DNA from 2 places in the Streptomyces sp. NPDC087215 genome. Region 2 is predicted to be linked to the other one. Evidence: riboswitches for the same ligand, from Rfam matches in the RefSeq annotation. Region 2 holds a riboswitch; the other holds the start of a gene.
The links. A riboswitch is a leader RNA that binds a small molecule or an ion and turns the genes downstream of it on or off. The one in region 2 is predicted to bind cobalamin.

Region 1: it holds a riboswitch for cobalamin, as region 2 does, so the genes downstream of both, cobN (cobaltochelatase subunit CobN) here and ACIO92_RS09050 (cobalamin biosynthesis protein) in region 2, are expected to answer to the same signal.

The regions. Positions count from the first base shown of each region.
Region 1 covers NZ_JBIUZD010000003.1:444,956-452,089, reverse strand. The annotation lists gene cobN (cobaltochelatase subunit CobN) at 1-3,051, opposite strand, end outside; cobalamin riboswitch at 3,086-3,230, opposite strand; gene ACIO92_RS11540 (cobalamin biosynthesis protein CobG) at 3,303-4,532, shown strand; gene ACIO92_RS11535 (precorrin-8X methylmutase) at 4,529-5,182, shown strand; gene ACIO92_RS11530 (precorrin-2 C(20)-methyltransferase) at 5,179-6,681, shown strand; gene ACIO92_RS11525 (PA14 domain-containing protein) at 6,923-7,134, shown strand, end outside.
Region 2 covers NZ_JBIUZD010000002.1:999,323-1,006,456, reverse strand. The annotation lists gene ACIO92_RS09080 (neutral zinc metallopeptidase) at 1-193, shown strand, start outside; gene ACIO92_RS09075 (VOC family protein) at 262-663, shown strand; gene ACIO92_RS09070 (hypothetical protein) at 707-2,107, opposite strand; gene ACIO92_RS09065 (hypothetical protein) at 2,208-3,335, opposite strand; gene ACIO92_RS09060 (inorganic phosphate transporter) at 3,710-4,984, shown strand; gene ACIO92_RS09055 (hypothetical protein) at 4,997-5,218, shown strand; cobalamin riboswitch at 5,344-5,486, shown strand; gene ACIO92_RS09050 (cobalamin biosynthesis protein) at 5,518-6,480, shown strand; gene ACIO92_RS09045 (cobyric acid synthase) at 6,477-7,134, shown strand, end outside.

The DNA of each region.
Region 1 (7,134 bases), on a different contig from region 2:
GGTCTCCATCTCGGCCCGCGCCGGGCGCCCTTCGAGACCGCGCCCGTACGCGTACCCGCCCCACACCGTGTACACCTCGGCGAGGTCGGCGTCCGTGCGCCAGTCGCGGGAGTCGATCAGCTGGAGGATGCCCGCGCCGTACGTGCCCGGCCGGGAGCCGAAGATACGGGTGGTGGCGCGCCGCTCGTCGCCGTGCTCCGCGAGGTCGGCCTGGGTGTGCGCCCGGACGTGGTTGTCCTCGGCGGACTCGCCCTCAAGACCCGCGACCAGCCGTACGGCGTCGTCGAGGAGCCCGATGACGTGCGGGAACGCGTCCCGGAAGAAGCCGGAGATGCGCAGGGTGACATCGACGCGGGGGCGGCCCAGCTCGGCCAGCGGGATCGGTTCGAGACCGTTCACCCGGCGGGACGCCTCGTCCCACAGGGGCCGGACGCCCAGCAGGGCCAGCGCCTCGGCCACGTCGTCGCCCGAGGTGCGCATCGCGCTCGTGCCCCACAGGGAGAGGCCCACCGAGGTCGGCCAGGAGCCGTTGTCGGTGCGGTAGCGCTCCAGGAGCGAGTCCGCGAGCGCCTGCCCGGTCTCCCAGGCCAGCCGGGACGGTACGGCCTTCGGGTCGACCGAGTAGAAGTTGCGGCCGGTCGGCAGGACGTTGACCAGACCGCGCAGCGGCGAACCGGAGGGACCGGCCGGGACGAAGCCGCCGTCCAGGGCGTGCACGGCGTGCGTGAGTTCGTCGGTGGTGGCGGCGAGCCTCGGCACGACCTGCTCACAGGCGAACCGCAGCACCGCGTGCACCTCGGGGCCGTACGCGGCGGCCACCGGGGCGACCGCGTCCACGGACCAGTCCGCCGCCTCCATCGCCTCGACCAGCTCGCGGGCCTTCGCCTCCGCCTCGTCGGCGGTGGTCCGGGTCGCGGCCGACTCGTCCAGGCCCAGCGCCTCCCGCAGACCGGGCAGCGCCTGCGTACCGCCCCAGATCTGCCGGGCCCGCAGGATGGACAGGACCAGGTTGACCCGGGCCTCACCGGCCGGGGCGCCGCCCAGGACGTGCAGACCGTCCCGGATCTGGGCGTCCTTGACCTCGCACAGCCAGCCGTCGACGTGCAGCAGGAAGTCGTCGAAGCCGTCGTCCCCCGGACGCTCCTCCAGACCGAGGTCGTGGTCGAGCCGGGCCGCCTGGATCAGCGTCCAGATCTGGGCGCGGATCGCGGGCAGCTTCGCCGGGTCCATGGAGGAGATCTGCGCGTACTCGTCGAGGAGCTGCTCCAGGCGCGCGATGTCGCCGTAGGAGTCGGCGCGGGCCATCGGCGGCACCAGGTGGTCGACGAGCGTGGCGTGGGCGCGCCGCTTGGCCTGGGTGCCCTCGCCGGGGTCGTTGACGAGGAACGGGTAGACCAGCGGCAGGTCCCCGAGGGCCGCGTCGGGGCCGCAGGCGGCGGACAGGCCCGCGTTCTTGCCGGGCAGCCACTCCAGGTTGCCGTGCTTGCCCAGGTGGACCATGGCGTCGGCGCCGAAGCCGCCGTCGTCCGCGCGGGCCGCGATCCACCGGTACGCCGCCAGGTAGTGGTGCGACGGCGGCAGGTCCGGGTCGTGGTAGATCGCGATCGGGTTCTCGCCGAAGCCGCGCGGCGGCTGGATCAGGACCAGGAGGTTCCCGCGCCGCAGCGCGGCGAGGACGATGTCGCCCTCCGGGTTCCGGGAGCGGTCGAGGAACATCTCGCCGGGGGCGGGCCCCCAGTGCTCCTCGACGCGCTCGCGCAGCCCGGCGGGGAGCTCCGCGTACCACCGCCGGTAGTCGGCGGCCGGGATGCGGACCGGGTTCTTCGCCAGTTGCTCCTCGGTCAGCCAGTCCTGGTCGTGGCCGCCCGCCTCGATGAGGGCGTAGATCAGCTCGTCGCCGTCGCCGGAGACCAGACCGGGCAGCTCGTCGGCGGGCCCGAAGTCGTACCCCTCGGCGATCAGCCGGCGCAGCAGGGAGACGGCGGAGGCGGGGGTGTCGAGGCCGACCGCGTTGCCGATGCGGGAGTGCTTCGTCGGGTACGCGGAGAGGACGAGCGCCAGCCTCTTGTCGGCGTTCGGGATGTGCCGCAGGCGGGCGTGCCGCACGGCGGTCCCGGCGACCCGGGCCGCCCGCTCGGGGTCGGCGACGTACGCGGGCAGCCCGTCCTCGTCGATCTCCTTGAAGGAGAACGGGACGGTGATGAGCCGCCCGTCGAACTCGGGGACGGCGACCTGGCTCGCCGCGTCCAGCGGCGACAGGCCCTCGTCGCTCTCCTCCCACGCGGCCCGCGAGGAGGTCAGGCAGAGCGCCTGGAGGATCGGCACGTCGAGCCCGGCCAGCGCGCCCGCGTCCCAGGCCTCCTCGTCGCCGCCCGCCTGCGCCTCGGCGGGCTTGGTGCCGCCCGCCGCGAGGACCGTGGTGACGATCGCGTCGGCGGCGCGCAGCCGGTCGAGCAGCTCCGGCTCGGGGGCCCGCAGGGACGCCACGTACAGCGGGAGGGCCTGGGCGCCCGCGTCCTCGACCGCCGCGCACAGGGCCTCGACGAAGCCGGTGTTCCCGCTCATGTGGTGGGCGCGGTAGTAGAGCACGGCGACGGTCGGGCCGTCCGTCGTGCGGGCGGTCCGCTCCAGCGGGCCCCAGGTGGGGGCGGCGGCCGGGGACTCGAAGCCGTGGCCGGTGAGCAGGACGGTGTCGGAGAGGAAGCGGGCCAGCTGTTCCAGGTTCGCCGGGCCGCCGTGCGCGAGATAGGCGTGGGCCTCGGTGGCGACGCCGACGGGGACGGTGGACGCCTCCATCAGCTGGGCGTCGGGGGCCTGTTCGCCGCTGAGGACGACCACCGGCAGTCCGGCGGCGCGGACCGCGTCCAGGCCCTCCTGCCAGGAGCGGAGCCCGCCCAGGAGACGGACGACGACGAGGTCGGTGCCGTCCAGGAGGCCGGGCAGATCGGCCAGGGGGAGCCGGGCGGGGTTGGCGAAGCGGTACTCCACCGGTCCGCCGGCCGCGCGGGCACTGAGCAGGTCGGTGTCGGAGTGCGACAGCAGCAGGAGCATGGCTACGCAGGCCTTCCTCGGGGTGGTCCGCGCCCCGGGTGGTCGTGTGGACGGCGGGAGTTCCTGGCTCACCTGCCCGGTGGTGCCGGACCGGCTCACAGTGGCGGGACCGCGCCGGAATCGCACCGGGCTTCCTCCCCGGGGTCCTGGGACCCCATGCCGTCTGCATAGTAGAACGTGCCGTCGGCGGGCCGGGGCCGCCGTCGCAGTCGTCCGGATCACACCCGCGAGCCGTCCGGTCCCCCGTCGGTATGCTCGCCGCCATGCCGCCCACCCCGCTCCCGCCGTCCGCGCCCCGCACCCGGGACCGCGGCGACGCGTGCCCGGGAGCGCTGCGCCCGCACTCCGCCGACGACGGCGGGCTCGCCCGACTCCGGCTTCCCGGAGGCCGTCTGACCGCCCCTCAGGTGGAGGTCCTGGCGGCGGCGGCGGAGGAGCTGGGCGACGGACGGATCAGTGTCACCTCGCGCGGCAACGCGGAACTGCGCGGCCTCCCGGACGACTGCGGGGCCGCGCTCGCCGACCGGCTCGCCCCGGCGGGCCTGCTGCCCTCCCCCCGGCACGAACGCGTCCGCAACATCGTCGCCTCGCCCACCGCGGGACTCGACGGACTCGGCCACGGCGACGCGCAGTTGTGGGCCCGCGCGCTGGACGGCGCCCTGTGCGCCGAGCCCCGGGCGGCGGCGCTCTCGGGCCGGTTCCTGTTCGTCCTGGACGACGGGCGCGGGGACGTCGCCGGACTCGGCGGCGATGTGACCTTGGTCGCAGCGCCCGGCGGCACCGCCCTGCTGCGGCTGGGCCCGCTGGCCTTCAGAACCGGGGCCGCCGACGCCGTCCCGGCGGCCCTGGCCGCCGCCCTCGCCTTCCTCGACGCCGCCGACGCCGCCGGGACCGGGGCCTGGCGCCCCCGGGAACTGCCCGGGGCGCACGTACCGGACTGGGCCGGGGCACTGGCCCGCGCCGGGATCGCGGCCGAGCCCGTCTCCGTACCCCCGCCGCCGGTGTCACCGCCGCCCCCGCCGGGCGAACTGCCCGGCGGCACCCCGCACGTCCTCGCCCCGCTGGGCAGGCTGACCGCCGCCCAGCTGCGGGCCCTGCTGCCCGCCGACGAGGTCCGGCTCACGCCCTGGCGCGGAGCGGTCGTCGTCGGCGCGGGCCCCGGCAGGCTGCCCGCGCTCGCCGCGCACGGCCTGATCACCCGGCCCGACGCGCCCGGCACCGGCGTCACCGTCTGCACCGGGCGGCCCGGCTGCGCCAAGTCCCTCGCCGATGTGCGGGCCGACGCGCTCGCCGCGCCCCCGGGCCCGCTGCCGGTGCACTACTCCGGCTGCGCGCGCCGCTGCGGGCACCCCCACGGCGCCCGTACCGAAGTCGTCGCCACCGGTGACGACGGCTACCTGGTGGACGACGTCCCCACCCCCCGCGCCGCCCTGTCCGAGGCGGTCGCGGCGGCCCGCAACCCGGCGACCCACACGAGATGAGCGAGAGCACCACGATGTTCGACTACGAGAAGGACGGGGCGGAGATCTACCGCCGGTCCTTTGCCACGATCCGCGCCGAGGCGGACCTCTCGGGCCTGCCCGCCGACATCGCCCAGGTCGCGGTCCGCATGATCCACGCCTGCGGGATGACCGACCTCGTCCAGGACATCGCGTACTCCCCCGGCGTCGTCACCCGGGCCCGCGCCGCGCTGCGCGCCGGGGCGCCGATCCTCTGCGACGCCCAGATGGTCGCCAGCGGCGTCACCCGCAAGCGGCTGCCCGCCGACAACGAGGTGATCTGCGCGCTCTCCGACCCGGCCGTGCCGGGCCTCGCCGCCGAACTGGGCACCACCCGCTCCGCCGCCGCCCTCGAACTGTGGCGGGACCGCCTCGAAGGCTCCGTCGTCGCCATCGGCAACGCGCCCACCGCCCTCTTCCACCTCCTGGAGATGGTCGCGAAGGGCGGGCCCCGGCCCGCCGCCGTCCTCGGCATACCCGTCGGCTTCATCGGCGCCGCCGAGTCCAAGGACGCCCTCGCCGCCCAGGACCTCGGCCTCGAATACCTCGTCGTCCGGGGCAGGCGCGGCGGCAGCGCCATGACGGCCGCCGCCCTCAACGCCCTCGCCCACGAAGCGGAGATCCAGGCATGAGCACCGCACCGCGCACCCCGGGCAGGCTGTACGGGGTCGGGCTGGGGCCCGGCGACCCGGAGCTGATGACGCTGGCCGCCGTGAGGGCCATCGGGGACGCCGACGTCGTCGCCTACCACTCGGCCCGCCACGGCCGGTCCATCGCCCGCTCCATCGCCGCCGCGCACCTGCGCGAGGACCACGTCGAGGAGCGGCTGATGTACCCGCTCACCGTGGAGACCACCGACCACCCCGGCGGCTACCGGGGCGCCCTGGACGACTTCTACGAGGAGGCCGCCGCCCGGCTCGCCGCCCACCTCGACGCGGGCCGCACCGTCGCCGTGCTCGCCGAGGGCGACCCCCTCTTCTACGGCTCCTACCAGCACATGCACAAGCGGCTCGCGGACCGCTACGACACCACCGTCATCCCCGGCGTCACCTCGGTCAGCGCCGCCGCCGCCCGGCTCGGCGAGCCGCTGTGCGAGGCCGAGGAAGTCCTCACGATCATCCCCGGCACCCTCCCCGAGGACGAGCTGACGGCCCGGCTCGCGGGCACCGACTCGGCGGTCGTGATGAAGCTCGGCCGCACCTTCCCCACCGTCCGGCGGGCCCTGGAGCGGGCCGGACGGCTCGACGACGCCCGGTACGTGGAGCGCGCCTTCATGCCCGGCGAGCGCACCGGCGACCTCGCCGACGTCGACCCCGGCACCGTCCCCTACTTCTCGGTGGCCGTCCTGCCCTCCCGGGTCGACGCCGTGCCCCCCGTACGGGACCGGGGCGAGGTCGTCGTCGTCGGCACCGGCCCCGCCGGAGCGCCCTGGCTCACCCCCGAGTCGCGCGGCGCCCTCGTCAACGCCGACGTCCTCGTCGGCTACACCACCTACCTGGCCCGGGTGCCGGTGCTGCGCCCCGGGCAGATCCGGCACGGCTCCGACAACAAGGCCGAGTCCGAGCGCGCCGAGTTCGCCCTCGACCTGGCCCGCCGGGGCCACCGGGTCGCGGTCGTCTCCGGCGGCGACCCGGGCGTCTTCGCGATGGCCACCGCCGTCCTGGAGGTCGCCTGCGAACCGGCCTACGCCGACGTGCCCGTACGGGTCCTCCCGGGGGTGACAGCCGCCAACGCGGCCGCCGCCGCCGCGGGCGCGCCCCTCGGCCACGACTACGCGACGATCTCCCTGTCGGACCGGCTCAAGCCCTGGGAGGTCATCGAGGCGCGGCTGCGCGCCGCCGCGGAGGCCGACCTGGTCATCGCCCTCTACAACCCGGGCTCGAAGTCCCGTACGCACCAGGTGGCCGCCGCCCGCGAACTGCTGCTGGCGCTGCGCGCCCCGGAGACCCCGGTGGTCGTCGCCCGGGACGTCGGCGGGCCGGAGCAGTCGGTGCGGGTGGTGACCCTGGAGACCCTGGAGCCGTCCGAGGTCGACATGCGGACCCTGCTCCTGATCGGCTCCTCGCAGACCCGCGCGGTGGAACGCGCGGACGGCCGCACGATCGCCTGGACTCCCCGCCGGTACGGGTGACATCCCGGGCGCTCCCCCACCGGACCGGGGGAGCGCCCGGACCGGGCCTCCGCAGAGGCCCGGGAAGGCGTCCCGGACCGGACCGGGAAGGCGTCCCGGCGCTCAAACCCCTGTCGCCTCAAGGGAAAGGGACGGTAAAGTCGCGGGGCGACGGCGGTGGACCGGCCCCACCCGCACCGCCCGTCGACTTCCCCCCGCGCCATCTGTCTCCCGTAGGTCCGGAAAGGGCCCCTTCTTCGTGATGACTCGTCACCGGCTGAGCGCACTGGCCACCTCGGCCGCCCTCGCCGCGTCCGGCGGCCTGCTCGCCGCCGCCCCGGCCACCGCCGCCGTCAGCTGCGCGTCCCCCGTGTGGACGGCGCAGTACTACGCCAACCCCACCTTCAGCGGCGCCCCGAAGCTGACCGCCTGCGACAGCGCGATCGCCGAGAACTACGGCCTCGGCGACCCCGC
Region 2 (7,134 bases):
CCGGCTCACCGACGCGGACATCAGGGACGGCCTGGACGCGGCGGCGGCGGTCGGGGACGACCGCGTCCAGGAGCGGTTCCAGGGCCGGGTGACACCGGAGAACTGGACGCACGGCTCGGCGGCGCAGCGTCAGCGGTGGTTCCAGGAGGGCTACCGGACCGGCGACATGGCCCGGTGCGACACGTTCCGCTGACCTGTCGGAGGCGGCTGCGGGAATGAGAGCTGGGTCACACGGGAACGGATCGAGAGGAAGTGATCGGGATGACCGGGGCGCCCCAGGTCTGTCCGACCCTGCTGTACGCGGACGCGAAGGCGGCGATCGCGCAGCTCACGGACGCGTTCGGGTTCACCGCGACGGCGGTGTACGAGGGCGAGGACGGGCGGATCGCGCACGCCGAGCTGTCGTACGGGAACGGGATGGTGATGCTGGGCAGCAAGGGCACCGGAAGCGAGTTCGACCGGCTGATGACCGGTGCGGGCCCGGTCGGCGTCTACGTGCACGTGGACGACGCCGACGCCCATCACGCGCGCGCGGTCGCCCACGGCGCCGAGATCGTGCTGCCGCTCCGGGACCAGGACTACGGCTCCCGGGAGTACGCGGCCCGGGACGCCGAGGGGAACGTCTGGAGCTTCGGGACGTACCTGCCCGGCGCCGCCGAGTAGCGGGGCGCCGGGCGGAGGACGTGACGCGCCGGGCCGGGGCCCGTCACGCTCCCCCGGTGTGGACCTGGAAGGCGGCCCTGCGGACCGCCTTCGCGAGGGCCGGGTCCGGATGGGCTGCGGCGAGGGCGACCAGGACCTGGACCGTACGGGGGTGACCGACGGCGCGGACCTCGTCGAGCAGCGCCGGGACGGTGCCCTGCACGGCGGAGTCGAGGTGCCGGACGAGCAGCGCGCTCTCGCCGTGGTCCGCGACGGCCGCCGCCGTGTCCACCCAGAGCCAGGTGGACTCCTCGCGGGTCAGCACCTCCTGGGCGTCGTCGGCGTCGGCACCCTCGTACTCGGCGAGCCAGAGCAGGGCGTACGGGCGCAGCGACGGCTCGGCGACGGTGGCGCGGACCTCGGCCTCGGCGGGGGCGCCGACGACCCGGAGCGCCTCGAAGGCGAGCCCGCGCAGCAGGGCGTCCTCGCCCCGGGCGACGGTGAGGAGTTCGGTCACCGCGGCGGCGAGGGTGCGGGCGGCGAGCCAGGCGCGGTACTCGGCGCGGGCGGGTCCTGGGGTGAGCCGGGCACAGCCCCTGAGCATGTCCTCGGCGGACTGCTCGATGTTGCCCGCGGGGCTCTGCGCGGCGACGCAGATCTGCTCCAGCTTGACCCAGACCGCCCAGTTGCCGAGCGGGGTGAGGGTGGCGTGGCGCCCCTCGGGGCCGGGGCCCAGGGTGAGCGCGCCGACGGCCGCGAGGCCTTCGAGGGCCCAGTCGAGGAGGGCGGGGAGCCCGTCGGTGCCGGGGGTGTCCTGGGTCTCGTGGGCGGGTTCCGCGGCGGCCGGGACCTCGCAGCGCTCCTCGCGCAGTTCCTCGACGCGCTGGCCGAGGAGGTCGAGGAGGACGGGGACGTCGACCGGGCCCTGGGAGAGCTGGAGCAGCGTGAGGACCTGCGGGAGGGCCTCGACGACCTCGGCGACGGCGCCGGGCGCGACGTCCTCGGGGGACGGGTGCACCAGGGACCAGGCGTCGAGGAGCGCGACCCAGCCGCGCAGCACGGCGGAGTCGTCGCGGTCCCAGGCGTGGAGGCGCCAGCCGGGGCGGGCGGTGCCGCCGTGGAGCTCGACGAGTCCGGCGAGCCGGGCCCGGTCCCAGCCGGCCCGGATCTGGCCGGGTGTCAGGTCCAGTGCGGCGGCGGCCCGTTCCTGGGCGGGGCCGGTGCCGGGGGCCGCGCCCGCGCCGCGCTCGACGGCGGCCCAGCGGGCGATCCGTACGGCGTCGGCGAGGACGTGCCGGGCCTGGCGGGCGAGTTCCGCGCGGGGCGGAGTGCCCTCGGGCGGCCTCGGCGCCGGCCGGGTGCGCCGGGTCGTCACGGCCCGTCGGGCAGTGGCCAGCGCCCGCGGGCGGACGAGTCGGAGTCTGGAGTTGCGCGCCAATGGTTCATCGGGCTTTCGAGACGTCACGGGGGCAGTCTTCCCGCTGACGGCCCGAAAGCCCAATCGGAATCGGCCACCCCGGCGCGGTGGACACGGACGGAGGAGGTCGGGGCCCGTCCCGCTCTCCTCAGAGGAGGGGGGTGAGGAAGCGGCGCAGGCCCTCCTCGTAGCGGACGGGGTCGGCGTTCCACAGGCAGGCGTGCGGGGCGCGCCGGACGGTCTGGAGGGTGACGAGGTCGGGGCGGCGGGCGGCCAGCTCGACGGAGGGTTCCCAGGGGGCGAGGGTGTCGTCGGGGCCGTGCAGCAGGAGGACGGGGACGCGCAGGGCGTCGGGGGCGACGGCGGCTTCGAGGAGGTCGCCGTGCGGGCCGGTCCTGCCCTGGGCGGCGCGGACGGCGAGCGGGATCAGCGGTCCGGGGACGTGCCGGGCGGCGGCGAGGTTGCGCAGGGTGGCCTCCCAGTCGAGGACCGGGGAGTCGAGGACGAGTCCGGCGATCCGGTCGCGGACGCCGGACTCGGCGGCGGCGCGCAGGGCCATCGTGGCGCCGGTCCCCCAGCCGTGCAGGACGACCTTGCCCGCGCCCCGGCGGACGGCGTAGCGGATGGCGGCGTCGACGTCGCGCCATTCGGAGGCGCCGAGGTGGGCGAGGCCGTCGGGGGAGGGGGGCGCGCCCTCGTCGCCCCGGTAGGCGGGGATCAGGACGGGGACCTTGCTCCGGTGGAAGAAGGGGAGGACGTTCAGCGGGTGCTCGCGGGTGGTGCCGAGGCCGTGCAGGGCGATGACCCAGGTGGTGCGGGGGGCGGCGGCCAGCCAGGCGGGCAGGGGTCCGAGTTCGCCGGGGATCTCGGTGTCCTCGTGGGGGATGCCGAGGGCGGAGGTCGGGGTGCCCCGGTGGAGCTGGGGGGTGAGGCGGACGCGGACGCCGGGGGCGACGACGCCGAGCTCGACCCGTTCCAGGCGCCGGACGACGGTGTCGGCGGTGTGCGGGACGCGGTCGAGGACGGGGCCGACGACGGCGTGCAGGCCGTGGCCCTCGATGCCGTAGGTGCCGGGGCGCAGTGAGGCGAGGCCCCGGGTGAGGGTGATCTGTCCGGGACCGGTGGCGTGCACGGTCAGTCGGGGTTCCCCGGGGAGGGGACGTCCGGACGGCGCCTTGAGGGCGGCGTCGCTGGCGTACCGGCCGGCCGCGACCGCGGCCGCGCCGACACCGAGCAGGGTGGTGACGGCCGCTGCCGTCGCTGTAGCCGGGCGCACGTTCCCAGTCTCGGCAGGGTGGCGGCGGGCTGCCACCGGACGGGGCCGGCCGGGGGTGCGGGGAGCGGGTCCGGGGGTCCCCCGGGGGAGTGACATGAGTCTCCTCAGGGGGGTCCCCCGGTCGGATGGTCCGGTCCGGGGAGCGGAACCGGGTGGCGGGGGTGGAACCGGGACAGGTCGTACGTGCCCGGTGTCGTCCGGGATTACCCGGGGTTGCGGGGTGACCGCATCGTGGACAGCGGGTGCTCCGGAGCCGTAAACGGAATCTGTTGACACCGGATAGAGACACCGTCGCGCCCTACCCAGTTCACCTTCCGTTCACCCAGGTTGCTTACGTTCGGCTGGCCACTGACGTCAAACGATTGCCTGGGTAAATGGAACACATCACGCTGCTGCTCGCCATTGTGGTCGTGACAGCTCTCGTGTTCGATTTCACGAACGGTTTCCACGACACCGCGAACGCGATGGCCACGACCATCTCGACCGGTGCGCTCAAGCCCAAGACGGCGGTGGCCATGTCCGCCGTGCTCAACCTCGTCGGCGCGTTCCTGTCCGTGGAGGTCGCCAAGACGATCTCCGGCGGGATCATCAACGAAGAGGGCATCAGAACAGAGGTGATCTTCGCCGCGCTGGTCGGCGCGATCCTGTGGAACCTGCTGACCTGGCTCCTGGGCCTGCCGTCCAGCTCCTCCCACGCCCTCTTCGGCGGCCTCATCGGCGCCGCGGTCATGTCGGCCGGCTGGTCGGCCGTGAACGGCTCCACGATCATCACCAAGGTGCTGATCCCGGCCATCGCCGCCCCGCTCGTCGCCGGTCTCGCCGCGATGCTGGCGACCCGTCTGACGTACAAGATCGGCGCGAAGACCGAGCAGAAGCACACCGCCAAGGGCTACCGGGTCGGCCAGATCGCCTCCGCCGGTCTCGTCTCCCTGGCCCACGGCACCAACGACGCGCAGAAGACGATGGGCATCATCACCCTCGCGCTGGTCACCCAGGGCGTCGTCGCCCCCGGTGCCAACCCGCCCTTCTGGGTCATCGTCTCCGCCGGTGTCGCCATCGCCCTCGGCACCTACCTCGGCGGCTGGCGCATCATCCGCACCATGGGCAAGGGCCTCACCGACCTCCAGCCGCAGCAGGGCTTCACCGCCCAGACCAGCGCCGCGACGGTCATCCTGGCCTCCTCGCACCTCGGCTTCTCCCTCTCCACCACCCAGTCCTGCTCGGGTGCCGTGATGGGTGCCGGTCTCGGCCGCAAGGGCGGTGTCGTCCGCTGGTCGACCGCGACCCGGATGTTCGTCGCCTGGGGCCTGACCCTGCCCGCCGCGGGTCTGGTCGGCGCCGGTGCCGAGTTCCTCACCAAGCAGGGCCCCTGGGGCATCGCCGCCACCGCGGCCGTCCTGATCGGCGGCTCGGCCTACATCTGGGTGCTGTCCCGCCGCAAGCCGGTCGACCACCACAACGTCAACGAGGTCGAGTCCGACGCCCCGGCGGAGCCCGCGGGCGTGGTGACCACCGCGATGGCCGCCGTCACCCCGCCGCCCCCGGCCGGCTCCTTCGCCGCCGTCACGGACGCGGACCTGAAGGCGACCATCCCGGCCCCGGCCCCCATCGACCCGTCCGCTCCCCCGGCCTCCGCCGCAGCGGTGTAAGGAACGAACGACATGAAGATCGACTGGGCGGCCCTCGGCTCCGTGTTCGGAGTCAGCCTCGTGGCCACTCTCGCCCTCGTGGGCCTCTTCACCCTCGGCATCGTCGGCCTCTCCAAGCAGGAGCAGGCCGCCGCGCGGGGCGGCTCCGCCGTCCTGGCCCGCACCGGCGCCTACGCCTGCTTCGCCCTGTGCGTCGCGGCCGTGTCGTACGGCATCTACCTGATCGTCGCCTGACGGTCCACCCCCCGGAGGCCGGGTGGCCGCACCTCGTGTGCGGTCACCCGGCCTCCGTGCGCGTCCGGGCCCTGTCTGTGGTGCTCCGCACAGTGCCCCGCCGCAGGTCAACGGTGAGTTGACGGCTGTTCTCGGGGCGTGGTGGACTGCCGGGGCCAAGACGGCGGCAGAAGAGGAAGTCCGGTGCGAATCCGGCGCGGTCCCGCCACTGTGACCGGATCCGAGGGTCCGGGAGCCAGGAACTCTCGCCGCCGGTGACGTCGATCCAGGGCGCGGACCCTGAGTGAGGACGGAGCGCCATGCCCGGCCGCCCCAGTACCACCGGTGTGTTCGCGTGCGGCACCGCCGCCGGTCTCGCCGTGGACCTGCTCGTCGGCGACCCCCGGAGGGGCCATCCCGTCGCCGCGTTCGGCCGGGCCGCCGCCGCCGTCGAGGACCGCCTCCACCACGACCACCGGGGCTGGGGCACGCTGCACACCGCCGTCTGCGCCGGAACCGCCGCGGCCCTGGGCGCCCTCGCCGCGCGGACCGTGCGCGACCGGCCGTCCGCCGCCGTCGCCCTCACCGCCGTCTCCGTCTGGGCCGTCGTCGGCGGGACGACCCTGGGCCGGGAGGCCCGCGCGATCGGCGGGGCGCTGGCCGCCGGGGACCTGGAGGCGGCCCGGGAGCGGCTGCCGCACCTGTGCGGGCGCGACCCGCAGTCCCTGGACGGGCCCGCGATGGCCCGCGCGGTCGTCGAGTCCGTCGCCGAGAACACCTCCGACGCCGTGGTCGGCGCCCTGTTCTGGGGCGCGGTCGCGGGCGTGCCGGGGCTCCTCGGCTTCCGGGCCGTCAACACCCTGGACGCGATGGTCGGCCACAAGTCCGCGCGGCACCGGCGCTTCGGCTGGGCCTCGGCCCGGCTCGACGACCTCGCGGGCTGGCCCGGCGCCCGGCTGACGGCCGCCCTCGCGACCGTCGCGGGCGGGGACCCGCGCGGGTCCGTACGGGCCTGGCGGGCGGACGCGGCGCGCCACCCCAGCCCCAACGCGGGCCCCGTCGAGGCGTCCTTCGCGGGCGCGCTCGGCGTCCGGCTCGGCGGCACCCTCGCGTACGGCGGCCGGGTCGAGCACCGGCCGGTGCTCAACGCGACGGGCCGGGCCGTCGAGGTGCCCGACATCGAACGGGCGGTCCGGCTGTCCCGCCGGGTCACCGCGCTCACCCTGGCCGTCTGCGTGGGCGGCCGGATACTGACCGACACCGTGAAGCGGAGGACGAAGTGAGGGGTGGGGGGCTGCTGGTCGCCGGTACGACGTCCGACGCCGGGAAGAGCGTCGTGACGGCCGGGATCTGCCGCTGGCTGGTCCGCGCGGGCCTGAAGGTGGCGCCGTTCAAGGGGCAGAACATGTCCCTGAACTCCTTCGTGACCCGCGAGGGCGCCGAGATAGGCCGGGCCCAGGCCATGCAGGCGCAGGCCGCCCGGGTGGAGCCGACGGCGCTGATGAACCCGGTGCTCCTCAAGCCGGGCGGCGACCGCTCCAGCCAGGTCGTCCTGATGGGCCGGCCGGTGGGTGAGATGAGCGCCCGGGGCTACCACGGCGGACGGCAGAAGGAGCTGTTCGAACCGGTGATGGCCTGCCTGGAGGAGCTGCGGAGCAGCTACGACGCGGTGATCTGCGAGGGCGCGGGCAGCCCCGCCGAGATCAACCTGCGGCGCACCGACATCGTCAACATGGGGGTCGCGCGGGCCGCGCGGCTGCCCGTCGTGGTCGTCGGCGACATCGACAGGGGCGGGGTCTTCGCCCAGTTCTTCGGCACGACGGCGCTGCTGGCCCCCGAGGACCAGGAACTGGTCGCCGGATACCTGGTGAACAAGTTCCGGGGCGATGTGAGCCTCCTCGAACCGGGCCTCGACATGCTGCACGGGCTGACCGGCC